Regions from separate parts of the Arthrobacter sp. AOP29-A2-19 genome, predicted to be linked through region 3. Evidence: riboswitches for the same ligand, from Rfam matches in the RefSeq annotation. Region 3 holds a riboswitch; each other region holds the start of a gene.
The links. Region 3 has a riboswitch for S-adenosylmethionine ahead of AC3ZJJ_RS15970 (flavin reductase family protein). Riboswitches for the same ligand answer to the same signal wherever they lie in the genome.

Region 1 (5,384 bases), 260 kb from region 3:
GCGAGCAGGATGATCGCCAGCAGCAGGCGGTCGGTGCGGCCGTTGTTTTGCGAGTCGGTCAGCAAGAACCCCAGCCCCATGGAGGACGCGATCAGTTCGGCGGCGACCAGGAACAGCCACGCCTGGGCCAACGCCAGCCGGAGTCCGGAGAAGATCGCCGGCACCACGGCGGGCAGCTGGACGGTGGTCAACAGCCGCAGTCCGTTCACGCCGAAGGCCCGCGCGGCCTCCACCAGGTTCTTGTCCACGTGCCGTAGCGCCAGATAGACCGTGGTGAAGATCGGGAAGAACGCGCCGATGACGATCAGCGTCACCTTGGAGTCCTCGCCGATCTTCATCCACAGGATCAGCAGCGGGACCCACGCGAGGGAAGGAACGGCGCGAAACGCGCCGATGGTGGGCCCGAGCAGGGAGTCCGCCCACTTGGACAGGCCCACGAGCGAGCCGAGCGCAAGCCCGAGGACGGCGCCGACGGCGAAGCCCAACAGCACGCGCTGCAGTGAGATCCCGATGTGCCGGGTCAGTTCGCCGCGCTCGAAGAGCTCCGCGCCGGCGGCCAGGACCGAACCCGGCGGGGGAAGCGCCACCGCCGACACCCAGCCGAGAGTGCTGGCCGTCTGCCACAGCGCCAGCAGCGCGAGCGGCACAACGGCCCCGATCGCCACCCGGCGCGCGGTGGCCGCGCGGGGCCGCCGTCCGGCCGGCACCGACCGGGCCGGGCCCGGGGCGCCGCCGCGGGCGATCGCCTCCTCGGCGACCGTGCTGGTGTTGGGGCCGACCGTCACGCGGCGTCCTTGATGGTGGAGGCGTCGGCCTTCTTCGCGAACGTGTCGTCGACGATGCTGGCCACGGCCTCGTCGATCTTGCCCTGGTCCGTGACGTCTCCGGTCTCGACGAAGATCGGGCCGACGGTCGCCAGGACCTTCGTCTGTGCCGCGCCCGGCACGCCGTCGACGTCGAGGTTGGAGCGTTCGAGGATCACCTTGTCGGCGACCTCCTGGTCCAGGGACGCGACGCCGGCGAGGATCGTGGCGGTCTCCTCCGGGTTTTCCGCCGCCCAGGCGCGGGCCTTCTCATACGCGTCGACGACCGTCTGCGCCAGGTCGGGGGACTCCGCGATGAAGCTCTCCGTGGCGTTGAGGAAGCCGTAGGTGTTGAAGGCCAGGTTCCGGTAGAGCAGCGTGGCGCCGGCCTGCTCGGCGCCGGCCATGATCGGGTCCAGTCCGCTCCAGGCGTCCACGGATCCGTTTTCGAGGGCGGCGCGGCCGTCGGCGTGCTGGAGGTTTTGGACCGTGACGTCGTTGATGGACAGCCCGGCCTCCTCCAGTGACTGCACCAGGAAGAAGTATGGATCCGTGCCCTTGGTGGCGGCGACCTGCTTGCCCTTCAGGTCTGCGACGGACTTGATCGAAGAACCCTTGGGCACCACTAGCGCCGCCCACTCCGGCCGCGAGTAGAGGCTGATGACCTTGATCGGCGAACCGTTGGAGCGGGCCAGCAGCGCGGCCGAACCGGCGGTTGAACCCACCTGGATGGCGTCCGCCCGGAGCGCCTCGTTGGCCTTGTTGGACCCGGCCGACTGGACCCAGTTCACGGTGACGCCCCGGTCCTTGAGGGTCGCCTCGAGCCAGCCCTTCTCCTTGATGACCAGGCTGAGCGGGTTGTAGGTCGCGAAGTCGATGTTCAGGGTCTCGGCGGCTCCCCCCGCCTCGGAGCCGGAGCCCTCGCCGGCGCAGGCGGTCAGGAGGGCGGCGGCGGCGCCGGCCGCGCCGAGGCCCAGGAAGCGGCGGCGGGAGACGGGGGACAGGGTGGTGCGGATCATGGTGTGTCCAATCTGGTGGGGCCGCCGGGGGCGCGCGTCGGCGTCGGCGGGATGTTCGGGGACGAGGCGTGGGGCTCTAGCGGCGGTGGGAGTCGACGCCGAGGCTCTCCAGCAGTGAGGAGCGCAGGCGGGCCAGTTCGGCGGAGGCGCGGTCCCGGGGGCGCTCGCCGGGGACCTCGAGGACCTGCGTGATGCCCGCCCCCTGGATTCCGGGAACGCTGCCTAGGACGACGACCCGGTCCGCGAGCTGGAGCGCCTCGTCGACGTCGTGCGTCACCAACAGCACGGTGGAGGGGTGGGCGTGGTGGATGTCCAGCAGCAGGTCCTGCATCTTGAGCCTGGTCAGCGCGTCCAGGGCGCCGAACGGCTCGTCCAGCAGCAGGACGCCCGGCCGCCGGGCCAGGGCGCGGGCCAGCGACGCCCGCTGCGCCATGCCGCCGGAGATTTCGCGCGGCCGGTGGTCGGAGTAGTGCGAGAGCTCGACGAGGTCCAGCAGTTCCGCGACGCGTTCCGCGGCCTCCGCCTTGGGCGTCCCGCGGGGCAGGCCGAGGGCGACGTTCCGCCGGACCGATTGCCACGGGAGCAGCCGGGGCTCCTGGAAGGCGACGGCGGAACGGTCGTCGAGTCCGTCGACGGCACGTCCGCCGATGGAGACCTCGCCGCTGGTGGGCCGGTCGAGGCCGGCCACTGCCCGGAGCAACGTCGACTTGCCGCAACCGCTGGGGCCCAGAACGGCGAGGACCTCGCCGGCCGCGACGTCGAAGTCGATGGAATCCAAGATGGTGCGGCGCTCGGATCCCTCGCCGAAGGCGCGGCTGAGGCCCGTGAAGGAAACGGCAAACGCGGAGCCCGGTTCCCCGGCTGGCGCCGCGCCGGCGCGTGCGCCCGGCGCAATTGTGGTGGTCATGCTCATCTCCATCGGTACTGGCGGTAGCACCGGCCCCCGAGGGGTGGTTGCTGCGGCGTCGTCGAGCCAGATCTCTCGGCCGCTCGGGATGGTAATGAGTCAACTAAACGGCATGCGCGGGCCGTGGGCAAGTTTTCGAGCATGGGTGACATATTCGACGTAACACGGCGATGGGCCCAGGAATCGAAGAAGCTTCGACCGTGCGCTGGCATGCTGCCGGTTTTCGCGGCCGGCACCGCACGCGACAAGGTGCCGCCCGCCGTCGTTCACCGACCGCGGGCGGCACCTTGCCGCCGATGCCGGGTTAGGTGTTTGCCGAGCGCGGAGCGCCCATGCCCGGGTCGATCCGGTGTGGGCCCGCCGCGGAGGGCCGTACGTCGAAGTGGAACATCGCGGTGGGCAGGTAGACGGTCGAACAGGAGTTCGGGATGTCCACGACGCCGGAGAGCCGCCCCTCGATCGGGGCCGACCCGAGCAGGAGGTAGGCCTGCTCGCGGCTGTAGCCGAACTTCGTCAGGTAGTCGATCGCGTGCAGGCACGCCCTCTGGTAGGACAGGTGCGAGTCCAGGTACTTCTGCTCGCCGTCGAGGGTGACCGACGTCCCGGAGAAGGCCAGCCATTCGCTGTAACGGGGGTCCACGCGGCCGGGCATAAAGATGGCGTTCTCACTGACCCCGTAGGTCTCCATGCCGCCCTTGATCACGTCGACGCGCAGGTCCAGGAAGCCGCCCATCTCGATCGCGCCGCAGAAGGTGATCTCGCCGTCGCCCTGCGAGAAGTGCAGGTCGCCCATGGACAGGTTGGCCCCGTCGACGAACACCGGATAGAAGACCCGCGTTCCCTTGGAGAAGTTCTTGATGTCCTGGTTTCCGCCGTTCTCCCGGGGAGGCGCGGTGCGCGCGGCCTCGGCGCCGACCCGCTCCCACTCCCCGCGCGCCAGTCCGCCCAGGACCGCGTGCTCCCCCTCGGGCGGCAGGGCCAGGGGAGGGACCCGGTTCGGGTCGGTTGCGATGAGGTCGCCCTCCCGCTTGTTCCACTTGGCCAGCAGTTCCGCGGACGGTGCGGTGCCCATCAGCCCGGGGTGGATCAGTCCCTCGTAGGACACCTCGGGGACGTGCCGCGAGGTGGCCACCTGTCCGGTGAAGTCCCAGATGGCCTTGTACGCATCGGGGAACTGGTCCGTCAGGAAGCCGCCACCGTTGTTGCGGGAAAAGATCCCGGTGTAGCCCCAGCCTTGGCCGGCCAGCGGGCCCGAGTCCTCCTGGGGGATGGGTCCGACGTCGAGGATGTCCACCACCAGCAGGTCGCCCGGTTTCGCGCCCTCAACGGCGAAGGGGCCGCTGAGCTTGTGCACGGTCAGCAGCGGGGCATTGAGGATGTCGTCGGCGGAGTCGTCGTTGACGATCGCGCCGTCGAACCACTCGCGGCAGTCGACGCGGAACGAGTCGCCGGGTTTGACGGTGGCGACCGGAGGGATCTCCGGGTGCCACCGGTTGTGTCCGACCTTCTCCTGCTCCTCGAACTTCTTGCTGGAATCGAGGCGGAAAATGACTTCAGGCATGGCGCTTTTCTCCTTCACGATCGGGTGGAACTGGTGTCCGGGCCCCCCGTGGGGAAGGCCCGCTGGGGCATGCCGCCGTCAGTCACGCGGCAGCTTTCGGTGGAGCGGGTTGGTGGTGGTGCGCGTGGCGGGACGCCGGCCGCGCCCGGGCAGCGAGGACACAACCTCGGGCTCGTGGGCGCTGCACAGCGTGGATTCGACGAGTCCGAACGCGGAGCCGCCCGCGATGGACAGGCGGGCGGCGGAGATTCGCCGCCGCGCGGGCGCTCCGCATTCCGGGCAGGGGACGTCCTCGGGGACCGAGCCCATCGGATAGTTCCCCTCGAGTGTTGTTCCCTCGGGACAGCGGAACTCGTACAGGGGCATCGGCGCTCCTAACTCTTGTGGTGGGCGTGGGTGTCAGGCGTGCGCGGCCGCCGCCGACTCCCGTTGGACGGACGCGCGCCGGCCCAGGAACCAGGCGATGGCGAGCGCGGCGATGCCCCCAACGGCCATCACCACGGCGTTGGCGGGAGTGGACACGAAGGTGCCGGACAGCAGCAGGAGGGCCGGAATGGTCGCGGTCAGGTGCGCCACGATGATCGTGAACCAGCCCGTGGTCTCCGTCAGCGAGTCCTTGCCCAGCGCCAGCAGCAGGAAGAAGAGGAACCACAGGACGGCCCAAATGATCCAGACGACCCCAAACACCGGGTCGTTGGAGACGGTGAAACTGATGGCCCCGTAGGTCACCGCGCATGCCGCGACGAAGAGCGAAAACCAGCCCAACCCCTCGCCCGGCAGGCCGAACATCTGGTTCAGCGCCACATAGAGGTAGGTGAAGCCGAAGAGGTACAGCCCGGAGGCGCCGAGGATGGTCGCCGGGTCCCCGCCCGACTGGGCGATGATGATGGTCGGAAAGACCACCTGCATGGTTCCGACGAAGAAGTTGATGATGGCCGCGGACTTGCCGGGCACCTTGCCGATGAGCATCAGGCCGTTGATGAACAACACGGCTCCGACATACAAAAGACCTACGTTACTCACGTGGATACCCTCCGAAACACAGTCATGGGTTACGGGATAGTGGGGTGGATCTCGCGCGCGGTAGTGCGGTT
Region 2 (11,296 bases), 950 kb from region 3:
TCGGTTGACCTGCGCGGGCGGGCCGCGTCGCTGCGGGGCCTCGATCCGGCCGGCGCCGTGTTCATGGGGTGCTCGCTGCCTCCGGGCCTCGAGGAGTCGCTCCGCTCGCGTGGCGGCCTGGTGTTTCCCGCGCTGCCGGGCATCCCGTTCGAGACCCGCCGCGCCGGCCTTTACACGGCCGGCGAGCTATACGCGGGCATCGACGAGGCGGAATACGAGTCGACGCCGGACGCCAGGCTGTACGCGTGGGGCCACCAGCTGCTCGGCGGTGCTGTTGGCATCGGTGGAGGGCCCGGCGTCCTCGACGCGGCGCAGGCGGTGAGGCTGCGCGGCCACGCCGTGGAGGTTGAAGACAACGCGACGGACCAAGACCTGGCCGTCGCGTCCGCCCTGGCCGCGACCCTGCACGACCACGCCATCGGGACGGCGTTGGACGCCGCACTCGCCGGGGACTTGGCGGGACGGCGGCTGGTCGGCGTGATGGGCGGGCACCGCGCGGCCCGTGGATCCGCCGAATACCGCGAGGCCGTGCTGCTGGGCCGCGGGCTGGCGGGGGCCGGCTACACGGTCGCCACGGGAGGCGGTCCGGGCGCGATGGAGGCGGCGAACCTGGGGGCGTATCTGGCCGCGGCCACCGGCGGCGAGCTGGAGGACGCTCTGGTCACGCTGGCCGCGGCGTCGTCCTACCGCCCGTCCGTGACCGCCTGGGCGCGGGCCGCGGGCGAGGTGCTGCGGCGCCACCCGCGGGGAACCGCGAACCTGGGGATCCCGACGTGGTTCTACGGCCACGAGCCGCCAAACCTGTTCGCGACCCACATCGCGAAGTACTTCGCCAACGCGATCCGCGAAGCCGTCCTGTTGGCCAAGTGCGACGGCGGCATTGTGTTCCTCCCCGGGGCCGCGGGCACCGTGCAGGAGGTCTTCCAGGACGCCTGCGAGAACTACTACGGCACCCCGGACACGATCCGCCCCATGGTGCTGGTCGGCGTCGAACACTGGACCACGCGGTTGCCGGCGTGGCCGCTCCTGCGGGCGCTGGCGGCGGAGCGCGAGATGGCGGGGTCGGTCCACCTCGTGGAGACGGAGGCCGAGGCCGTCGCCCTCCTGGCGCGTCTCGGCTAGCTCCCAACCGCCGGCCCTACACTGGGGCGATGGACACCTCCCCCTTTCTCCAGTCGCGCCAGAGATTCGTCCCGGCGCCGCCGTCGGACGTGTTCGAGCTCCTCGCCGACCCGGCCATGCACCCGGTGATCGACGGCTCGGGAACGGTGCGGGCCGCCCGCCCCGACGGCCCGGCCCGGCTGGGTCCGGGCGCCGAGTTCGGCATGGACATGCGACTGGGGGTGCCGTACCGCATCAGCAACACGGTGGTTGAGTTCGAGGACGGCCGGCGGATCGCCTGGCGCCACTTCAGCGGCCACCGCTGGCGCTACGAGCTGGAGCCGGCCGACGGCGGCACACTGGTCCGCGAGACATGGGACGCCAGCCGGCTCAAACACAAGTGGGTCCTGCGCGTGATGGGCTTCACCAGAAACACCCCGGGCAACATGGAGCGCACGCTCGAGCGCCTGGCCGGCCACTTCGAGGGCCGTTAGGCGATGCTGGTCCCGAAGAGCAGCCCGAGCGCGTAGGTCACGGCGGCCGCGCCGAGGCCGATCGCCAGCTGGCGCAGTCCGCGTTTGGCGGGGGAGGCCCCGGAGAGCAGGCCCACCACGCCGCCCGTCAGCAGCAGCGCCAGTCCCACCAGAACGACGGCGACCAGCACGGCGGTCCCGCCGGTCAGTCCAAGGATGTACGGCAGGATGGGGATCAGCGCGCCGGAGGCGAAGAAGCAGAAGCTGGCGCTGGCCGCGCCCAGGGCCGATCCCACGGTTTCGTGGTCCGCCGCGGTGTCCGCCTCGCGCTCGGGGTGCAGCGACAGCGACGGGTTGCAGTCGCAGCTGAAATAGCCCATCCGCTCCGCGGCGCGGTGCTCGGCGTCCTCGTCGCTCATGCCGCGGGCCTTGTAGACCAGGACCAGCTCGTTGGCGTCGAGGTCCAGGTCGGGTGCCGCGGAGAGCGTGACCTGCGTGGGCTGCGAGGCGAAGAGCAGCTCGCGCTGGGAGCGCACGGAGACGTATTCGCCCGCCGCCATGGACAGGGCCCCCGCCAGCAGGCCGGCGACGCCGGAGAACAGCACCAGCGCGTTGGAGACTCCCGTGGCGCCGATGCCCATCACCAGCGCGAGGTTTGAGACGAGTCCGTCGTTGGCGCCGAACACCGCCGCCCGGAAGTTCCCGGAGAGCCGGTTGCGCCCGCGCGTCGCCAGGCCGCGGACCACCTCCTCGTGCACCAGCTCGTCGGCGGCCATCTGGCGGGTCGCGTCCTGGTCCACGGCATAGGGGGAGTTTCCCTCGGCCCGCTGGGCCAGCGCCAGCACAAAAACCGAGCCGAAGTGGCGGGCCAGGAAACGGAGCAGGATCCGCCGAATGGACGGGCGGACCTTGCGGTCCGCGCGCTCGCCGAGCATGGTTCGCCAGTGCAGTTCGTGGCGCCGCTCGGCTTCGGCGAGGCCCAGGAGGATCTGGCGTTCCTCGCCCTCGCGGTTTGCCGCCAGTTCGCGGTAGACGGCGCCCTCGGCGCGCTCGTCGGCCAGGTACTTGCGCCAACGGCGGACGTCGCGGTGGGTGGGGGTGCGGGAGACGGCGGCGGTCTCGACCGGGCTGGATTGGTCCGGGGTCATCAGGGTCCTTGGGTTCGGTTCGTGTCCCGATTGGTACTCGGGAGGCAACGGCCAAGGAATGTTTGGGGTACGGCAAACCTCGGACCGCCGCCGGCGGGCCGAAGGTCTCGCTCGCCCGGACGCCTGGTCCGGGTGGACTGCCGGGTCACGCGCGGTGACCAGTATGTCGACAAGTCCGCTGCCGCCGTCGTGCCCGTTGCCGGGCCGGGGCGGGCCTGGAACTACTCCCCTTCAGCCTACGAGTATACCCGGGGCGGGCCGTCGGGCGCGGACGGGCAGGTCCAGGAGGGCCAAGGCGGTCGCCGAACCGTGCGGCTCCCCGTGGCGGCGGTCCGGACGGTGAGTGTTCCGCTGCGCGGATCAAAGCGCGGCCGGCCGACGGCGTTGGCCAGGGCGTCGGTGAGCGCCCGGGGTCCTTCGGCCAGGTAGTGGTGCCACCGTCCGTCCACGCGGAGGGAGACGGTGCCCAGGGTGGAGTCGAGGATCGGCACGACGCCGACACCAACGTCACCGTCGTCGTCTTTCTGGCGTGGCTTGCTGGCGGTCACGGGCGGCCTTCCGGTGGACTCTTGCCGCGGGCCCCGCCGCGGCGGCCGCTTCCTCATCCGAACCACCCGTGAACCCGGGGTTGGTGCGCGGCCAGTCGGAGCTTGGCGCCGCATCTCGTGAAGCTGCAGAAATCGTAACCCCGCGCCGGCCGGTGGCCGGAGCGGGGTTACGCGGGTTGGCCGGAGGGGCCGTGTGCGTTGGGCGGCGCGCTACCGGGCGCGGTGCTCCTCGAATTGCACACCCTCGACGTCCACGCGGCCGGCGACGCGTTCCCGCCAGGCGTGGGCGACCTCCTCCCGGGTGGCCGGGGTCAACAGGCTGGCCGCCACGTAGACGACGATCGACGCGGCCAGGCCGAGGTAGATCGGCTCGTTCGCGTAGATGCCGCCGTACTGCTCCTCGGCATTGATCTCCAACACGATCATCGTTGTCAGGGTCACGACGGTTCCGGCGGCCATGGACAGGGCGGCGCCGATCCCGTTGCCGCGCCTCCAGACCAATCCGCCCAGGATCGCGACGAGCAGGCCGCCGACCAGAATGTCGTAGGCGATGGTCAGCGCCGCCACGACGTCCTTGACGATGATGGCCAGGACGATGGAGACGACGCCGAGGCCCAGCACCCAGTAGCGGTTCGCCTGCACGTCGTGCTCCGGGTTCCGGCCCGAGTTCACGTCGATGGTCTTGCCGAACCAGCCGGCGACGAACGGCGTGACGTCGGTGCGCGCGACTGTGGCGGCGGCGATCAACGCGCCGGAGGCCGTGGACATCATCGCGGCGACCGCGGCCGCGAGGACCAGTCCGCCGACCGCGACGGGCAGCAGGTTCATGGCGACCTCCGCGTAGACCACGTCCTTGCCGAGGTTCGCGACGTCGATCTCCGGCAGCGCCACGCGGGCGGCCATGCCGATCACCGCGCCGGCGATGCCGTAGAGGACGCAGTAGATTCCGGCCGTTGCGCCGCCCCACCGGGCCACCGTAGGGGTCTTGGCCGTGAAGACGCGCTGCCAGATGTCCTGGCCGATCAGCAGTCCGAGCGTGTACACGACGAAGTAGGTGACGATCGTCTGCGCGCCGATGCCGTCCCACTGGAAGAAGGACGCCTCGACTCGGTCGCGGATGCCGCCGAAGCCCCCGGCCGCGTTGAGCGCGAACGGCAGCATCAGCAGGAAGACGCCGACGGTCTTGATCACGAACTGCACCTGGTCGGCCAGGGTGATGGACCACATGCCGCCGATCGTGGAATAGACCAGCACGATCGCGCCGCCGATGGCGATGGCGAGCCAACGTTCCCAGCCGAACAGCACCACGAAAATCGTGGCGTAGGCGCCGGTGGAGGTGGCGCAGAGCATCAGCGTGTACGCGAGCATCACGATCGCAGAGGTGTTGGTGGCGTTCTTGCTCCCGTAGCGCAGGGTCAGCATCTGCGAGACGGTGTAGATCTTCAGCCGCTGGAGCGTCGGCGCGAACAGCAGGCTCAGGAGCAGGACGCCGACGCCGATCGCGATGACCAGCCACGCGCCGGAGATGCCCCACCGGTAGCCCAGGCCGACGCCGCCGACCGTGGACGCCCCGCCGAGCACGACGGCGGCCATGGTTCCGGTGTAGAGGAAGGGTCCCAGGCGGCGACCCGCCACGAGGTAGTCGGAGGAGTTCTTGGTCCGGGACTTGCCCCACCAGCCGAAGAGGAGCATGGCGGCCAGATAGGCGATGACGATTGCTGCGTTGACGAATTCCACGGTTGTGCCCTTCGGGAACGGGGAGAGGGGATTTCATCTTGGTAAACAGATGTTGCCCGCTAGGTTAGATGTGATCGGGGTTACCCGTCAATTGACCTAAGCTGGATCACAATCTATTTGCCCCTTTGAGCCCCGGAGACGCCGACGATGAAGGCCCTGCCCGTCGAACCCAGCAACGAGCCCGTGGCCATCGGTTCGCGCATCCGCGCCGCCCGTCACGCGCAGCGCCTGACGATCGAGCAGGTGGCCGCGTCCACCGGCCTGACCAAGGGCTTCCTTTCACGGGTCGAACGCGACCTGACGTCGCCGTCCGTCGCTTCGCTCGTGACGCTGTGCCAGGTGCTGTCCGTCTCCGTGGGGGAGCTCTTCGCCCAGCCGGAGACGCACGTTGTCCGGCTGGCCGACGCCCCGCGCATCTCGCTCGGCGGGCAAGGGATTGTGGAGCGGCTGCTGACCGCGCGCTCCGAGCGGCGCCTCCAGGTGATCCGCGCGGTGGTCGAGCCTCGCGGGAAGGGCGAGGCCGAGCTCTACTCGGTGGACTGCGAGGCGGAGGTGCTGCACGTCGTCTCCGGCCGGTTCGTCATCGTCTTCTCGAACGAGCGCTTCGAACTCGAGGCCGGGGACTCCGTGACCTTCCCTGGGCGCGAGCCCCACTCGTGGGTCAATCCCACGGACGAGGAGACGGTCGTCATCTGGACGCTCGTCCCCGCCGCGTCCCGCTAGGATCCGGCCCTAGTCGGGCGTCAGCGCCGCAGCGCCGCCGGCCGCGGGAGGTCCATTGCCTCCAGCAGGTCGCCCAGCAGGCGGTCGAGCTCGAAGCCGGCCTGCGTGACCTTGTTGATTCCGAAGCCCGCCAGCTGGACTCCTGGCTGCTCGAACGTCAGCACCGTGCCGCCCCGTCTCCCTGCGTGCATCTCCAGCCGCAGCGGAAAGTGGACCATGGTGGCCGGATCGTACCGAAACAGCTGCGCCTGGATGGTGAGGCTGCCGAGCAGGTAGCTGACGCTGTCGGTTCCGCTGCCCGCGAGCCGCATCAGCCGGCCGGGGTCGTTGGTGGCGACGCGGCAGAGCCCGTAGAGGGCCGCGGCCTCGGCGCCGCGGCGGAGGGCGTCCCAGCCGGCGGCCTCCGCGGCCGGGTCCGGCAGGCCGTCGAGGTCCAGCGCCGGAACCAGGTTCTCCAGGCTTCGCCGCAGATCGCGCAGGGACGCCGGGGTGGAGACGGAAATGCGGCGTGCGGAGTACTCGGTGGTGGTCTCGCTGGCCTCGTAGCTCACGGTATCCAACCTATGCGATGCTCGGACCTTGACCGTGACGTACGACGCAAATAGCATTGAAGAAAACGAATGTTGCCCATTTGGCAACATGGGTGGGCGGTGCCCGGCAGGACCGGCCGCCGCCCCGCACACCGATTCGGCGCCGTCAGCGCCACGCGAGGAGAACCATGGAAGAGATCCGCATCGAGGCCAACGGGAACATCGGGCCGATCGACTCCGCCCGGATCCCCCGCTTCGCCGGCGCGGCGACCTACGCCCGCCTGCCGCGGCTGGACCAGGTGGGCGCGGCCGACATCAAGGTGGTCGGCGTCCCCTTCGACGCCGGTGTCTCCTACCGCCCCGGGGCGCGCTTCGGAGCCAACCACGTGCGGGAGTCCTCCCGCCTGCTGCGGCCCTACAACCCGGCCCTGGACGTCAGCCCCTTCGAGAACGTGCAGGTTGCCGACGCCGGGGACATGGCGGTTAACCCGTTCAACATCAACGAGGCGATCGAGACCATCCAGCACAACGCGCTGGACCTCACGGCGGACGGCGCCTCCCTGCTGACCATCGGGGGGGACCACACGATCGCCCTTCCCCTGCTGCGCGCGGCCGCGGAGCGCGCGGGGGAGCCCGTGGCCATGCTGCACTTCGACGCGCACCTGGACACCTGGGACACGTACTTCGGTGCGGAGTACACGCACGGCACTCCCTTCCGGCGCGCGGTCGAGGAGGGCATCCTGGACACGGAGGCCATCTCCCACGTCGGCACGCGCGGGCCCCTCTACGGCAAGAAGGACCTTGACGACGACCGTCGCTTCGGCTTCGGCATCGTCACGAGCGCCGACGTCTACCACCAGGGCGTCGTGGAGGTGGTTGCCAAGCTCCGCGACCGCATCGGCAACCGCCCCCTGTACATCTCGGTCGACATCGACGTCCTGGACCCGGCGCACGCGCCCGGCACCGGAACCCCGGAGGCCGGCGGCATCACGAGCCGGGAACTGCTCGAGATCCTGCGCGGGATGCGCGGGATGAACCTCGTCGGCGCCGACGTCGTCGAGGTTGCGCCCGCCTACGACCACGCGGAGATCACCGGCGTCGCGGCGTCCCACGTGGCCTACGACCTCGTCTCCCTGATGGCGGACAAGCGCGCCACGGAACGGAAGGACGCCTAGTGAACACGAACCAGACCACCGGCACCCTGGTCGGCGCCCCGACGTCGGCCCTCGCCAAGGAAAACCGCAACGGCGGCGACCTGGTGATCGAGACCCTCGAGGCGTTGGGGGCGCGCACCGTTTTCGGGATACCCGGGCAGCACGCGCTGGGACTCTTCGATGCGCTCTCCCGCTCCGGGCTGCACTTCGTCTCCTCGCGCGTGGAGAACAACTCGGCCTTCGCCGCAGACGGCTACTCCCGGGCCACCGGCGAGGTCGGGGTCCTGTTCCTCTCCACGGGCCCGGGCGCGCTGACTTCCCTGGCCGGGCTGCAGGAGGCCTACGCCACCGGCGTTCCCATGGTGGTTGTCGCCAGCCAGATCCCACTGGTCGGGCTCGGCGCGCGGCGCAAGGGGATGCTGCACCAGCTGGACGACCAGAAGGCGTCCGCCGCCAACGTGACGAAGAGCCAGCGCACCGTGCACCACGCGTCAGGCATCCCGTCCGCCATCCAGGACGCCTGGGCGGACGCGATCACCGTGCCGCAGGGGCCCGTGTGGGTCGAGGTGCCGCAGGATGTGCTGCTCGCGCCCGTGTTTGTCCCGCCGGTCGCCGACGCCCTCGCGGAGGCGTACGAGCATCCGCCGCGGGTGGAGCTCATCAACGAGGCCGTCCGGTGGCTTGCCGAGGCCAAGCGGCCGGCGATCGTCGCCGGTGGCGGAGTCCGCCGCGCGGGGGCCAGGGCGGCGCTGCTGAGCGTGGCGGAGAAGCTGCGCGCCCCGGTGGTGTGTTCGCCCGGGGGCAACGGCGCGTTCCCGTGGGAGCACCCGCTGAGCCTGCAGTCGTGGGTCGAGGACCGGCATGTGACGGAGGTCCTCGAGGAGGCCGACGTGCTGATCGTCGTCGGATCTTCGCTGGGGGAGGTGACCTCCAACTACTTCACGCTGGAGCCGCGCGGCCACCTCATCCAGATCGACGCCGAGCCGCGCGTCCTGGAGTCCAACCGTCCCGCGCTGGGAATCCGCGCAGACGCCCGCGCCGCGCTGGAGTACCTGGACAAGGCGCTCGGCGGGCCGGACGGGGACGGCGGCCCGGACTGGGGCGGCAAGTCGCCGGAGGAGGTTGTGGAGTCCACGCTGGCCAAGGTGGTGGCCAGGCTCGATGCGCAGGACCTGGGCAAGGAACGCGCCTTTATGGCGGACATCCGCGCCGCCGTGCCGGACCCGATGCAGACGTTCTGGGACATGACGATCTCCGCGTACTGGGGCTGGAGCTGCTGGGACGCGCGGTCCGGGGAGTTCCACTCTGCGCAGGGCGCGGGCGGCCTGGGCTACGGTTTCCCGTCGGCGATCGGCGGCGCGATCGGCCTGGCCGTCGCCGGCAAGACCGGAATCGAGGGCCGTGTGCTGGCCGTGTCCGGCGACGGGTCGGCCATGTACTCCATCGCCGAGCTGGCCACGGCCAAGCAGCACAACGTCCCTGTGACGTGGCTGATCGTGGACGACGGGGGCTACGGGATCCTGCGCGAGTACATGGTCGGGGCGTTCGGCAAGGCCACCGCCACCGAACTGGCCCGCCCCGACTTCGTGGCGCTGGCCGAGTCGTTCGGCGTGCCGGCCCGCCGCGTGGCGCCGGGGGACGTGCGCTCCGCGCTGGAGGAGTCCTTCGCCGCCGAGGGGCCCAACGTCATCGTCGTCGAGACGCTGCTGCGGATGTTCGCGCCGACGCACCTGGACGCGGCCGCGGGGGCGTAGCGGCCGGGCAGCCGGCGGCCGACCTGGTCGCTCGGACTGGGAACGCGTGGCCGGGCATCTGGCGTCCGTGCTGGCGGGGCGGGCACCAGGTCCGTTCAGCTTCGCGAGATTGTGCTCTTGACCTGCGGCGATGCCGTGGACAAGAGTTGACGGCCCCTTAGCGCCAAGCACGGATCCAACCGGATTCCCGGCTACGCTACACATGAAGCGTTGCGGGCGCCGGAATTGCGTTGCGCTGCCGCGCTTCACCACGTCAATCACTGTCCCAGGGGGGAACCATGTCCAATCCATACACTCCACCGTCGTCGCCGCCCGGCCCCGTGCCGGACGGTAGGCCCGCCGATGTGCCGGGCCACGATCCGGCCGCCGGCCCCTACGGTTCCGGGTCGTATCCCGGCGCCACCCAACAGGGATGGAACCAGCCGGAAAAGGCGTCCGGCCTGACCGTCGCCGCGCTGGTGGTCGGCATCGTCGCCGTCGTCTTCGGGGTCATCCCCGCCATCGGCTTCCTGTCCATCTTGTTGGGCCCCGTCGCGATCATCCTGGGCGTGGTGGCACTGGTGAAAAAGCGCCCAAAGAAGGGTTTTGCGATCGCCGGCATGGTGACCGGGGCGGTGGGACTGATCGCCGCGATCGTGCAGGCGATCCTCGCCGCGTTCCTGGTGAACACCGTGAGCGCCGCGGCCGGGGAAAAGGCCGCCTACACCTACGAAGCCACCGGCGAATCGTACGTCGTCAGCTACATGACCACCGACCTCGAGAACGTCGCAACGGAGGACGTCGAGGGCGAGTTCTCGGCCGAGGTCGAGGCCAGCAAGCTCTTCGGGACCCTGTATGCCATGAACAACCCGGACGTCACCGGGGCCATCAGTTGCCGCATCCTCGATGCCTCAGGGGCCGTTGTCGCGGAGCAGACCGCGAGCGGCGCGGACGCCGACGTCGAATGTTCGGTCATCGGCGACCTGGCGCCGTAGCCGGCCGGAGGACGCCACGGTCCCGACCGTGCGCCGATCGGAACGCCCTCGCCCGTGTGGGCGGGGGCGTTATCCGTCGAAACCCATGGTGAAGCGCTCGGCGACGGTCCGCCGGACGCCGGCGCTGGACATCGCCAGGGCGACCGCGCCGCCGAAGACCGGGGCCAGCGGGCCGGGCAGGGGCCGCCCCAAGGCCATGTTCAGGTGGGCTTGGCGGGCGGCGGTGCGCGCCGCCGCCAGGCGCCGCGCCGAATAGTCCGCGAGCGCCCGGTCGAACGCCCTCCCTTTTTGTCCGGTCTTCCCCGGGTCCCCGGCCGTGCGCGAACCGGCCCGGTCCGCTATGTGACCCCGGCCGCGCTCTCCCGGCGAGGCCCCGCCGAGGTGTTCCACCAGCAGGGCGGCCAGGGCGGCCGCATCGCCGAGGCCAAGCGTGATGCCCTGCCCCCCGATGGGACTGATCTCGTGTGCCGCGTCACCGGCCAGCACCACTCGCCCCCGCGCCATGGTCCGGGCGGTGGTGCTCCGTGTGCGGAAGTCGCTCAGCATCGTGCAGGTCTCCGGGTCGGCGCGCCGACCGGTCCGGCGCAGGATCTCTCCGGCCAGGAGGTCGGCGCCCGTCCCGGGGGCCTCCCCAGCGGTTCCCGCGCCGCCGCCGGGGTCCGGTGCCGACGACGCATCCCACCCGCCCTCGATGTGCGGTCCGCGGGCGCGGCAGACGCGCACCACCCACCGGCGCACCCCGCCCGGCAGGGGGAAGCTCTCCACGATGCCGTCGGGGTGGAGGAACAGGGCCGCCGTCGCCCCGTACCCCGTGTCGTCGGCGAAGTCGCCCATCACATAGCGGTCCGGGTAGCCGTGCCGGCGCACGGGTATGCCGGCCAGGTCCCGCACGACCGAACGGACGCCGTCGGCGCCCACCAGCACGCGCGCCCGCAGGCTTCCCCGCCCCGAGCCGTCTGCCCAGTCCACGGCGACCCCGCCGCCGTCGTCCTCCAACCCGACGACGCGGCGCCCGCGCAGCAACACGCCCGGGGCCGTGCTCAGCAGGCGCTCGGCCAGCAGCGACTCGGTGACGTTCTGCGGCAACGCCAACACGTAGCGGTGCCTGCCGGCCAGCGTTCCGAAGTCCAGGCGGCCCACCTCGCGTCCACCCG
Region 3 (11,296 bases):
GCCGGAGGGACTCGGCGCGTAGTTGGTCACGCCTAGAAGCCCCCGCCGCCTTCGCTGGCCATGTTGTTGAAGCGGGAGTAGTGGCCTTGGAAGGCCACAACCATGGTCTTGGTCGGGCCGTTGCGGTGCTTGGCCACGATCACGTCCGCCTCGCCGGCGCGCGGGGATTCCTTGTCGTAGATGTCCTCGCGGTGCAGGAGGATGACCATGTCCGCGTCCTGCTCGATCGAGCCGGACTCGCGGAGGTCGGAAACCATCGGCTTTTTGTCCGTGCGCTGCTCCGAACCACGGTTCAGCTGCGAGAGCGCGATCACCGGGACGTCGAGCTCCTTGGCCAGGAGCTTGAGCGCCCGGGAGAACTCGGAGACCTCCTGCTGTCGGGACTCGACGCGCTTCCCCGAGCTCATCAGCTGCAGGTAGTCCAGGACCACGAGCTTGAGGTCGTGCTTCTGCTTCAGGCGGCGGCACTTGGCCCGGATCTCCATCAGCGACATGTTCGGGGAATCGTCGATGTAGAGCGGGGCGTCGTTCAGGCGCCCCATGGTGGTGGCGATCTTGCCCCACTGCTCGTCCTTGACCGTGCCCTTGCGGAGATCCTGCAGGCCGATGCTGGCCTCCGCGGACAGCAGGCGCATGGCGATCTCGTTCCGCCCCATTTCCAGCGAGAAGAACACCGTGGTCAGATTGTGCTTGATGGCGGCGGAACGCGCGAAGTCCAGCGCGAAGGTGGACTTGCCGACCGCGGGGCGCGCGGCGATGACGATCATCTGCCCGCCGTGCAGGCCCTGCGTCAGTTCGTCGAGTTCGTAGAAGCCGGTTGGCACGCCGATCATGCCCTCTCCGCGGCTGCCGGCGGACTCGATCTCGTCGACCGTCCCCTCGATGATGTCCCGCAGGGCGACGTAGTCCTCCGCCGTGCGCCGCTCGGCCACGGCATAGATCTCCGCCTGGGCCTGGTTGACGATCTCGTCGACCTCGCCGTCCTGCGAGTAGCCCATCTGCACGATCTTCGTGCCGGCCTCCACGAGGCGGCGCAACACGGCACGCTCGCGGACGATCTCCGCGTAGAAGCCGGCGTTCGCCGCCGTCGGAACCGACTGGATCAGCGTGTGGAGGTAGGCGGGCCCGCCGATTCGGGAGATCTCGCCGCGTTTGGTCAGCAGGTCGGAGACCGTCACGGCGTCGGCCGGTTCGCCTCGGCCATAGAGGTCGATGATCGACTCGTAGATGGATTCGTGCGCGGGCCGGTAGAAATCGACACCGCGGAGGACCTCGACACAGTCCGCGATCGCGTCCTTGGAGAGCATCATGCCGCCCAACACACTCTGCTCCGCCACGAGGTCCTGCGGCGGGGTGCGTCCGAAGTCGGACTCCCTCGATCCCTTGGGCTCCGCTTGCGTCAAAGACACGGCACTTACCTTCCAACTGAGCGCGGAGCGGCCTGCGGTGCGCTCCGTTGTTTCCTCCAGTATCCCAGCGGCTTCCCACGCCCGGAGAATGTTGTGCACAGCGCTGCGGGGGGATTGCCGGGTATCCACATATGGACCGGAGACCTTGTCACCATAGACCCTTAAATGCCCACACCCAAGGCACTTATCCACAGCCCGTGTGGAGAACCTGTGTGTTTAGCGGCGTGTTGTGTGCACAGACTGGGGACGAACCTGTGGATGAAAAATTTGTTTCAGGAATAATCGCGCTCTGACTAGGCACTTCTTTGTACACACCCCTTGTGAGGAAAGTTTTTTTATCCCAACATTCACCCGGCACTTGGATGTTTACTGGCGAGTAAACCGGCACGTGTGAGACTAGTTACCCACATATCCCCAAGTTATCCACAGACACGCCGAGGATTGGCCCCGACGGCCCGCGCGAGCCGTTCTTGTTGCCCGTGTGGGGCACTGCGATACTGGGCCCATGACCGAAGTCAAGACGGCCCCGCGTTCCGCGGATCCACGGGAATTTGTTGCCGCCCTCGAACACCCGGTCCGCCGGTCGGACGCCGAGTACCTGATGGAGATGATGGCGGACGTCACGGGCCAGCCGGCGATCTTGTGGGGACCAAGCATCATCGGATTCGGCGCCTACCACTACCGCTATGCTTCGGGCCGCGAGGGCGACGCCTGCGCCGTGGGGTTTTCGCCGCGCAAGGCCAGCCTCTCCCTCTACGGACTGACCTACGGCCCCGACGCCCCGGGGATCCTCCCCCTCTTGGGCAAGCACAAAGTGGGGGCCGCCTGCCTCTACGTGAACAAGCTCGCGGACGTCGATCTCGACGTCCTGCGCGGACTGACGGCGATCGGCTACCGCCACGTGATGGACAACCTCCATAACGCCGGCGCGGCCCACCCCTCAACCTAACGGCGCACGGCGCCACAGAGGAGCACAACCATGTTTGGACTGACCCTGCCGGAGTTGCTTGTCACGGTGTTGGTGGTCGGGGCGCTGCTCTGGTTGCTCGTGGCCGCCATCGCGTCGAGGCCGCAAAACCAGACGAACGAGGCCGATCTCTACATCGCACGGCTCAACGAGGCGGCGGCACAACAACAGCGGCAGGAGACGGAGCGTGCCGACAAGATCCGCCAGGCCACCATGGCCCGCACGGCAGCGGCGGCCCGCACCTCCACGGGCAGGAACGGACAGGGCGCAGCCTCGTCTGCCAGCCGTGCCGCCACCGCCCGTGGCTCCGCGCAGGCGTCCGGGGATCCCGAGTATCTCGAGACGGTGCAGCTGATCCGGGCGGGGAAGACGCTGGAGGCGATCCGGAAGGTAAGGCGGGACACGGGCATTTCCGTGGCGGAGGCCACCAAGTTCGTGAACTCTCTCCGCGCCTCCTAGGGTGGCCGCCGCACCCGGTGCTCCGGCACCCGGCTGCGTGTGCCTGGAGGCATTGACCTAGACCAGTGCGGCTTCCTGAAGCCTGCGGAACTCGGACCCGTGGAAGACCAGTGGCTCGTTGGCGTCACCGTGTGTCTCGTGTCCGTGCACGCGCAGGATGACCACGTGGTGGTCGCCCGCCGGCACCTCCTGCTCCACGCTGCAGTCGAGCCACAGCGCCGCGTCGTCCAGGAACAGCGCACCGTCGTCGGTGGATTCGAGTTTGAGCCCCGCAAAGCGGTCGCCGCTCCGCGAAGCTATCTGGCGGCAGACCCCCTCGTGACGCTCTCCCAGAACCGAGACGCCAATCCTTCCGGCGGCGCGCACGATCGGCCAGGTGCGGGACGTGTTCTGCACCGCGAACATCACCAGCGGCGGATCCAGTGACACCCCGACCGTGAAGGACGACGCGATGATCCCCTGCGGCTTGCCGTCGATGATGGCGCACAGGGCCGCGATGCCCGAGGGAAAGCGTGCAAAGGCCTTGCGGAGCGAATCTGGCTGGAGGTTTTCTGTCAGCGGCATGACGTTCCTTCGGCGTAGTGCACACCGCTGCGCCAGAGATGCGCCCGCGGGTGCGGTACTTGCCACGCCGGTGTATCCGGGCGGCCGAATCATCACCTGGAGCACCCCACTACCTTGAGAGGGTTGCCGTCCAACTAGCCAGGGCTTCGCGTTGGCACTCTTGATTCACCTACAACGCTAGGCTTCCCCCTTGGACGAGGTCAAAAGTCCGGCGCAACATTTCGCAAGGAAACGCGAAAGGGCCCCGCCTTGCGGCGGGGCCCTTTCACGGTCTACCGGGCGCTGCGTCGGAACGTGTTCCGTCGCCGTGCTCGGCTACTATTGCTACTTTGCCGCGACGACCTGAAGGTCGAGCGTGGCGGATACGTCCTCGTGCAGTCGCACGGTCGCCTGGTAGTTGCCGGTCGACTTGATGTGTTCCGGCATCTCGACCTTGCGCTTGTCGATGGAGCCGAGGCCCGCGGCCTCGACTGCCTTCGCGATGTCCTCGGCCTTGACGGTACCGAACAGACGACCGGACGCGCCGGCCTTGACGGTGACCTTGACCGGCTTGGCGGACAGCGAGGCAGCAAGCTGCTGCGCGTCCTCCAGGTTCGCAACGGCGCGAGCGGCACGGCCGGCCTTGATGGACTCGACCTGCTTCTCGCCACCCTTGGTCCAGGTCAGGGCGAAGCCGCGGGGAAGAAGGTAGTTACGGGCGTAACCGTTCTTCACCTCGACAATGTCGCCTGCTGCACCGAGACCGGTGACTTCGTGGGTCAGAATGAGCTTTGCCATGTTGGTATCCCTTCCTTAGCCGCGGCCAGCGCCGGAGTAAGGCAGCAGGGCAACTTCGCGCGCGTTCTTGATGGCCTGGGCGATCTTGCGCTGCTCCTGGACGGTGACGCCAGTGACGCGACGCGCACGGATCTTTCCGCGGTCGGAGATGAACTTGCGCAGCAATGCGACGTCCTTGTAGTCGATGACCTTAACGTCAGCGGCCTTAAGGGGGTTGGACTTTGGTTTGGGCTTACGGAGTTCAGCCTTAGCCATCGTGGAGCTCCTTTGATCTGGTGGAGCCCGCAGAAAGGTTCTGCGGGATGGTGAATATGTTTGTTAGAAAGGCGGTTCGTCGGAGCCGGGGTTGTTGCCCCAGCCACCGCCGCCGGAGGACGACGAGGCCCACGGGTCTTCCGCCGGGGCGTTCCAGTTTCCACCGGAGTTACCGCCCGCGTTTCCGCCCGAGTTCCCGGCGTTTCCGCCACCGAACCCGCCGGACTGGCCCGCGTTGCCGCCGCCGAATCCGCCGGAGTTTCCGCCGCCGAAGCCACCGCCTCCACCGCCGGAGCGCTGGGTGCGGGTGACCTTGGCGGAGGCGTACCGGAGCGAGGGGCCGATTTCGTCGACCTCAAGCTCGGAGACGGTTCGCTTTTCGCCTTCCTTGGTTTCGTAGGAACGCGACTTCAGCCGACCCTGGGCGACTACTCGCATGCCCTTGGTCAGCGTCTCGGCGACATTCTCGGCAGCCTCGCGCCACACCGATGCGCGGAGGAACAGCGTTTCGCCGTCCTTCCACTCGTTGGTCTGGCGGTCGAAGGTCCGCGGGGTGGAAGCGATGGTGAAGTTCGCCACCGCCGATCCCGACGGGGTGAAACGAAGTTCCGGGTCACCGGTGAGATTACCGATGACCGTGATGATGGTCTCGCCTGCCATTGGTGCCTCCTGTTGTCGGTCTCTACGTGAGGGAGCCGCAGACTACTCTGCGGAAACCTTCTGCTCTTCCGGACGGGTGATCTTGGTGCGCATGATGGTCTCGTTGAGAGACAGCTGGCGGTCAAGTTCCGCGGAAGTCGCCGGGGTGGCGGTGAAGTTGACGACGGCGTAGATGGCCTCGGTCTTCTTCTGGATTTCGTAGGCCAGACGACGGCGGCCCCAGATGTCGACGTTGTCGATGGTCCCGCCATCGTTGCGGACGACGTCCAGGAACTTGCCGAGAGTCGGCTCCACGGTACGCTCATCGACCTCGGGATCGATCAGTACCATCAATTCGTATTTACGCATGTGAACCCACCTCCTTTGGGCTAAACGGTCACGGTCTTTCCGTAACAGGAGGTTCTTTGCGTTGGCTGGCGCCACGCCCGACTGCGGGCACGGCGGAAACAGCCTGAACCATCCTACCGGATGTCCGAAGCCCACCCTAACGCCGGTCCCGGCGGCGGCGGCGCCGTCACGGCCGCCCTGTGGAAGGCCGCGCAGCGCCCGGGGATGTGGAGGGCGATGCCCCGCCGCCGGAGGCGGAGGATCCGCGGCGATGGCTAGGGCTTCAGCCCGTCCGCCCGCATCGCCGCGAGGAGGCGTTCGGTGAAGACCGGGACCAGCGTCCGCACGTAGGTGTCGGACAGGTGGTGGTGGTCCCGGTAAACCAGCACGTTCCCGATCAGGGCCGGACAGAAACCGTCGACGCAGAACTGGTCCGTGAAGTCCAAGACGTTCGCCCTCGGCTCCCGCCGGCCGGCCTCGAGGGTCGCGTCCGTGTGCTCCAGCGCGTCGGACTGCGACCGCCCGCAGTCCTCGGGGCTGTCCGGGTTCGCGGCCACGCAATCGCGCGGATATTCGTCGCGGCCCGGCCGGGGATTGTCCACGATCGGGTACACGGGAATTCCCGCGTCCTCGAGCGCGGACCAGTACTCGGCAAAACCGCCGGCCGCGTCCCCCGCGAACGTGGAACCCGCCCAGTTGCCCGTCACCACAGCGTCAACGTCGCCGCGCTCCACGATCCTCCGCAGCGTGGCCGCGTTCGCCCCGGCGCAGGAGATCCCGCCCTCCACTTCGGCCGTCCGCCTGGCCGCACTGAACGGGCAGGAGGACTTCAGATAGGTCACCAGCGTCCAGCCCCGCTCCTTGGCGGCCTCCGCCATGGCCTGGTACCAGTGGCCAGCGTGGGAGTCGCCCACCAGCGCGACGGTCAGGCCGCCAGCGGAGTTCCCGAACTCGCACTCCTTGGTGGTCGGTGCAGCCGGGTCCTGAACACACTCGCCCAGGGCGGGACGGTCCGCCGGGGCGGCCGCGGGGGCCGGCACAATGGCGCGGCTGCCGCCGGCGTAGGCCGGGGCTCCGGCCGGGATGGACCCCGCCCCCAAACCGGATGGAGGCGCCGCCAAGAGCTGCTCGGCGGCGGCACGCTCGGCCGCCAGCAGGCGTTCCTGCCGGATGCCCGGCACGGTGGACAGCGAAGCCACCACCGCCACCGCGACGGCGCCGGCAACGAGCGCCGTCCGCGTCGAGCGGACCAGCGGCGCAAACGTCCGGGCCGGCACCTCGATCCAACGGTGGCTCGCGGCGGCGAGCAGCAGGGACAGCGCCAGAAGGCCAAGGCTCTCCCACGGGCCCGGATCACCTCCGGACACGGTTGCGTGGAAGACCACCGCGGGCCAGTGCCAGAGATAGAGCGAATAGGAGACGTTGCCCGTCCACTGCACCGGGCGGAGGTCCACGACGCGGTGCACCGACAGGGCGCCGGCCGTGCGGCCGGCGAGGATCACGGCGACGGTTCCCAGGACCGGCAGGGCGGCGGCCGCCCCGGGGAACGGCGTTCCGGCGTCGTACAGGAACGCTGAGGCCGCGATGGCCGCCAGGCCGGCCAGGGCCAACAGGCTGCGGGACGTGCCACCGGTTGCCCACCGGGGCGCCCGCCACGTGGAGTGGGAACCCCGGAGAATACCGGCGGCGAGGAGTCCTCCCGCGCCCAATTCCCAGACGCGCGTGGGAGTCACGAAGTAGGCCGCCGGATCGCCGGCGGATGTCAGCGCGATGCTGTGGGCCAGCGAGGCGCACACCACCACGCCGAAGATTGCCAGCGCTATTGACGGCATCCGGCGTCGATCCCCCAGACGGCGGGCCGCGCCCGGCGAGCCCGCGCCCGCCCGACGGCGCAGCGCCAAGGCCGCCGCGGCCACAACCAGTAACGGCCAGACCAGGTAAAACTGTTCCTCCACGCCCAGCGACCAGAAGTGCTGCAGTGCCGTGGGCGGATTTTCCGCCGCGAGGTAGTCGACCGAATCCGCGGCCAGTACCCAGTTCTGCACGGAGAACACGGACGCGAGCGCCTGCCGTCCCACGGTCTCCCACTGCGTCGACGGGGAGAGCGCGAGGGACAGCGCAACGACGGCGGCAATGGTCGCCAAGGAGGCCGGCAGGATGCGCCGCACGCGTCCGGCCCAGAACCGCGGCAGGTCGATCCTTCCCGTTTCCCCGGCCTCACGCAACAGGTGTCCGGTGATGAGGAAACCGGAGATCACAAAAAACACGTCGACGCCGACGAACCCGCCCGGAACGACGCGCGGCTCCAGGTGGTAGGCGACGACGAGCAGGACCGCCAGGGCTCGGAGGGCCTGAACCTCCGGGAGGAATCGCCGTGCCGGCCGCTGTGGTTCGCTCATGGCCAGCAATCCAAGCAGAGGCCGGTGAACGCGCGGTTAAGCCGGGGTGGCCGCCGGCGGCGCTCACGGCGGACTAGGCCGAGTCCGCGTCCACCCAGTCGCGCAACAGCGCGCACATCGTGATCGCGTCGATGCGCACGCCGTCGAACACGTGGGCCGCCATGCGGCGGCCCTCGACCACGAAGCCCGCCTTTTCGTAGACCCGCAGCGCACGGGGATTGCACGAGTAGACCTCCAGCCCGATCCGGAACAGGTCGGTCTGCGTGAACGCGTACTCGAGCAGCAGGCGCACGGACGCCGTGCCCAGACCCCGGTCGCGGCCGGCGGGCCCCAGCAGGATGCGCAGGTTGCAGGCCTGGTTTGCCGGCTCCCAGTCGTTGAGGACGATCTCGCCGACACATGTCCCGGTGGCCGTGTCGACGACGGCGAGGTCGAGCCGGTCGGCCTGCTGCGCACGCGTTCGGTACCACTTCCGCGTCCCCTCGTCGAGGACGGGGGTGGCGGAGGCGAGCTCCCCGGTGCTGTGGACGCTGCCGGTCAGCCGCAGCACGTCCGGGTCGGCGAGGATGGGTCCCATGGCGTCGATGTCCGCGTCCGTGAACGGGCGCAGCAGGAACCCGTCCCCCCGCAGGGTCGGCTTGTGCGTGAAGATGGTCTCCGGCTTCACCTTGGACATGCTCGCTCCCGGTGGTTGTGGATTGTCAGTCCCGGAAAAAGGCTTCGGCTACCTTGGACAGGCCCAGCGGGTCCTCCACGCCGCACATCTCGCGCGCGGAGTGCATCGAGAGCAAGGCGATGCCGACGTCGAGCGTGCGGATGCCGAGTCGGGTCGCCGTGAGCGGCCCGATCGTGGAACCGCACGGCAGCGCGTTGTTGGAGACGAACTCCTGGTAGGGGACGCCGGCCCGGTCGCTCAGGCGCGACCAGAGGGCCGCGCCGTGCGCGTCCGTCGTGTAGCGCTGGTTGGCGTTGATCTTCAGCAGCGGCCCGCGGCCCGGCAGCGGGCGGTTGGCCGGATCGTGCCGCTCGCCGTAGTTGGGGTGCACCGCGTGCCCGGCGTCGGCGGAGACGCACACGGAGTCCGCGTAGGCCCGGGCACGCTCGTCGGCTCCCGCGCCCAGGCCTGAGGAGACGCGTTCGAGGACCTCCTGAAGGAACGGACCGCAGGCGCCGGAGCGCGACGCGGAGCCCACCTCCTCGTGGTCGAAGGCCGCCAATACCGCGATGCGGTTTCCTCCCCCGGCGGAGCGGTGCCGGATCAGGGCGGCGAGCGACGCGTGGACGGACGAGAGGTTGTCCAGGCGGCCGGAGGCGAAGAACTCACCGTCGGCGCCGAAGACCGCGGGCGGCTGGGTGTCCGCGAGCACGACGTCGTAGCCGCCGATGTCGGCCGGGTCCAATCCGGCGGACTCGGCCAGGACGCCCAGCACGTCGGCCTCGGACGGTTCGCCGAGGCCCCACACGGGGTTCATGTGCCGCTGCTTGTCCAGCGTGAGGCCGTCGTTGACGTTGCGGTCCAGATGGATGGCTAGCTGGGGGAAGCGCAGCAGGGGGCCGGTCCGCACCAGGTGCTCGGACCCGTCGCGCGTCACCACGCGACCGGCGAGCAGGAGTTCGCGGTCCAGCCAGGAATTCAGGAGCGGCCCGCCGTAGACCTCGACCCCGGCCTGGAGCCAGCCGTCGCGGCCGATCGTGGCCTTTGGCTTGAGCTTGAAGGATGGCGAGTCGGTGTGGGAACCAAGGATGTGGAAGCCGGTGTCCGGCCCGGCGCCCTCCGGCACCACCCAGGCGATGATGGCGCCGTCCCGCACGGTGTACCGCGCGCCTGGCGTGCCCTGCCACGCGTCGCGCTCCGAGAGGCGCACAAAACCGGCGTCGTCGAGGCGTTGCGCGGCCTCCGCGACCGCGTGGAAGCTCGATGGCGAGGCCGTGACGAAGTGTCCCAGATCCTCGACGTGTTCCAGCGCGGCGCTATGGGGCATGTCCATCCTTGGGTCCGTCTGCGGGGTGGTTCCGCGGGGCCCCCGGGCCCTGCCGGTACCGGGCGAAGGCCATGGCGGCCACGCCCACCACGATGCTACTCCAGCCTGCGGGCACCCAGCCGAGGACCCAGACGAGGAAGGCGCCCCCGGCGAGCAGTATCACGGCGAGCATAAACCAGGGGCTGCGGAGGAACTCGATGTCCATTCCGGCGCCCTAGAAGTCCAGGCCCTGGCTGGGCACGACCAGGCCGGTCTCATAGGCGTAGACCACGGCCTGCACGCGGTCGCGCAGGTGCAGTTTCGTCAGGATGCGGCGCACGTGGGTCTTGACGGTGGCCTCCGACAGGAAAAACCGGTGGGCGATCTCGGCGTTGGACAGGCCCTCGGCAATGGTGCCGAGGACCTCCAGCTCGCGCGGTGTGAGGTCCTCCAGCAGCGGGTCCCGCTCCGCCGGGGCGGAGAGCGCGCCCGAGCCGCGGGTTCCGGGCTCGCCGCCGCCCGACCTGCCTCCAGTGGAACGGACGTAGGTCTCCAGCAGGCGCTGGGTCACGCGGGGGGCAACCACGGCGTCTCCGCTGGCCACGAGCCGGACCGCGTTGACGAGCTCCGACGGGGCCACGTCCTTGAGCAGGAACGCGGACGCCCCGGCCTGGAGGCCGGCGAACGCGTACTCGTCCAGGTCGAACGTGGTCAGGATGATGATGCGGGCATCGGCGTTCGCCTCGGCGATCCTGCGCGTCGCCTCGATGCCGTCCATGGTGGGCATGCGCACGTCCATCAGGACCACGTCCGGCCGCAATTCCGCGGCCCGCTGCACCCCCTCCTGGCCGTCGGACGCCTCGCCGACGATGCGCAGGTCGTCCTCCCCCTCGAGGATCAGCCGGAACCCCATGCGGAGCAGGGGCTGATCGTCCACGAGGAGCACGCGGATGGCGTCCCCCGGTCCCGACTGTTTTGCCGGAACGGGTCCCGGGTCAGCGGCTGCCTGCTTGCTCATCTTTTTTCTCCCCCTTGTTGGTTCTTTGGATCTGGTCGTCTTCGGGGGCGGTCAGGATCGCGTGGACCACCCAGCCGCCCTGGGGCCCGGGGCCCGCGTAGACGGACCCGTCGTAGATGGACGTTCGCTCGGCGATGCCCTTGAGGCCCTGGCCGCTGCCGATGGTCTCGCGGGCCGATCCGGCCTGCTGGCCGTTGTCTGTGACCTTGATGCGGACCGTCTGGCCCTCGCGGGACACCTCCACGCCCACCCGGGTCACGGCGCGGCCGTAGCGCAGCACGTTGGTCAGCGATTCCTGCACGATCCGGTAGACGGTGAGCTGGAAGGCCGCGTCGGCGGGCAGTTCGGGGCCGGCGTGGCTGAAGCGCAGGGGCACTCCGGCCACGCGGAAACCCTCAAGCATCTCCCGCAAGGAGGACGACGCCGGCTGCGGCGCCAGGGGTGCGTTGGAGCCGTCCCTGAGGACCCCGATCACGCGCCTCATGTCCGCCAGCGCGCCC

Region 1: linked by a shared signal. The riboswitch ahead of AC3ZJJ_RS14685 (ABC transporter ATP-binding protein) and the one ahead of AC3ZJJ_RS15970 (flavin reductase family protein) in region 3 are both predicted to bind S-adenosylmethionine.
Region 2: linked by a shared signal. The riboswitch ahead of AC3ZJJ_RS11550 (hypothetical protein) and the one ahead of AC3ZJJ_RS15970 (flavin reductase family protein) in region 3 are both predicted to bind S-adenosylmethionine.

What each region holds. Positions count from the first base shown of each region.
Region 1 is NZ_CM176894.1:3,189,217-3,194,600, reverse strand. It holds gene AC3ZJJ_RS14695 (ABC transporter permease) at 1-785, opposite strand, end outside; gene AC3ZJJ_RS14690 (aliphatic sulfonate ABC transporter substrate-binding protein) at 782-1,822, opposite strand; gene AC3ZJJ_RS14685 (ABC transporter ATP-binding protein) at 1,899-2,729, opposite strand; SAM riboswitch class I at 2,735-2,824, opposite strand; gene fmdA (formamidase) at 3,034-4,290, opposite strand; gene AC3ZJJ_RS14675 (FmdB family zinc ribbon protein) at 4,369-4,656, opposite strand; gene AC3ZJJ_RS14670 (AmiS/UreI family transporter) at 4,690-5,313, opposite strand.
Region 2 is NZ_CM176894.1:2,494,560-2,505,855, reverse strand. It holds gene AC3ZJJ_RS11565 (LOG family protein) at 1-1,122, shown strand, start outside; gene AC3ZJJ_RS11560 (SRPBCC family protein) at 1,152-1,595, shown strand; gene AC3ZJJ_RS11555 (VIT1/CCC1 transporter family protein) at 1,592-2,722, opposite strand; gene AC3ZJJ_RS11550 (hypothetical protein) at 2,959-3,270, opposite strand; SAM riboswitch class IV at 3,283-3,393, opposite strand; gene AC3ZJJ_RS11545 (sodium:solute symporter family protein) at 3,481-4,962, opposite strand; gene AC3ZJJ_RS11540 (cupin domain-containing protein) at 5,155-5,730, shown strand; gene AC3ZJJ_RS11535 (hypothetical protein) at 5,751-6,281, opposite strand; gene speB (agmatinase) at 6,449-7,435, shown strand; gene AC3ZJJ_RS11525 (thiamine pyrophosphate-binding protein) at 7,462-9,168, shown strand; gene AC3ZJJ_RS11520 (DUF4190 domain-containing protein) at 9,447-10,142, shown strand; gene AC3ZJJ_RS11515 (FAD-dependent oxidoreductase) at 10,212-11,296, opposite strand, start outside.
Region 3 is NZ_CM176894.1:3,448,907-3,460,202, reverse strand. It holds gene AC3ZJJ_RS15990 (MFS transporter) at 1-30, opposite strand, end outside; gene dnaB (replicative DNA helicase) at 33-1,409, opposite strand; gene AC3ZJJ_RS15980 (DUF1801 domain-containing protein) at 1,915-2,358, shown strand; gene AC3ZJJ_RS15975 (hypothetical protein) at 2,389-2,835, shown strand; gene AC3ZJJ_RS15970 (flavin reductase family protein) at 2,893-3,399, opposite strand; SAM riboswitch class IV at 3,450-3,565, opposite strand; gene rplI (50S ribosomal protein L9) at 3,724-4,176, opposite strand; gene rpsR (30S ribosomal protein S18) at 4,192-4,431, opposite strand; gene AC3ZJJ_RS15955 (single-stranded DNA-binding protein) at 4,495-5,091, opposite strand; gene rpsF (30S ribosomal protein S6) at 5,134-5,439, opposite strand; gene AC3ZJJ_RS15945 (acyltransferase family protein) at 5,694-7,817, opposite strand; gene AC3ZJJ_RS15940 (GNAT family N-acetyltransferase) at 7,891-8,493, opposite strand; gene AC3ZJJ_RS15935 (M18 family aminopeptidase) at 8,519-9,799, opposite strand; gene AC3ZJJ_RS15930 (hypothetical protein) at 9,789-10,004, opposite strand; gene AC3ZJJ_RS15925 (response regulator) at 10,014-10,691, opposite strand; gene AC3ZJJ_RS15920 (sensor histidine kinase) at 10,774-11,296, opposite strand, start outside.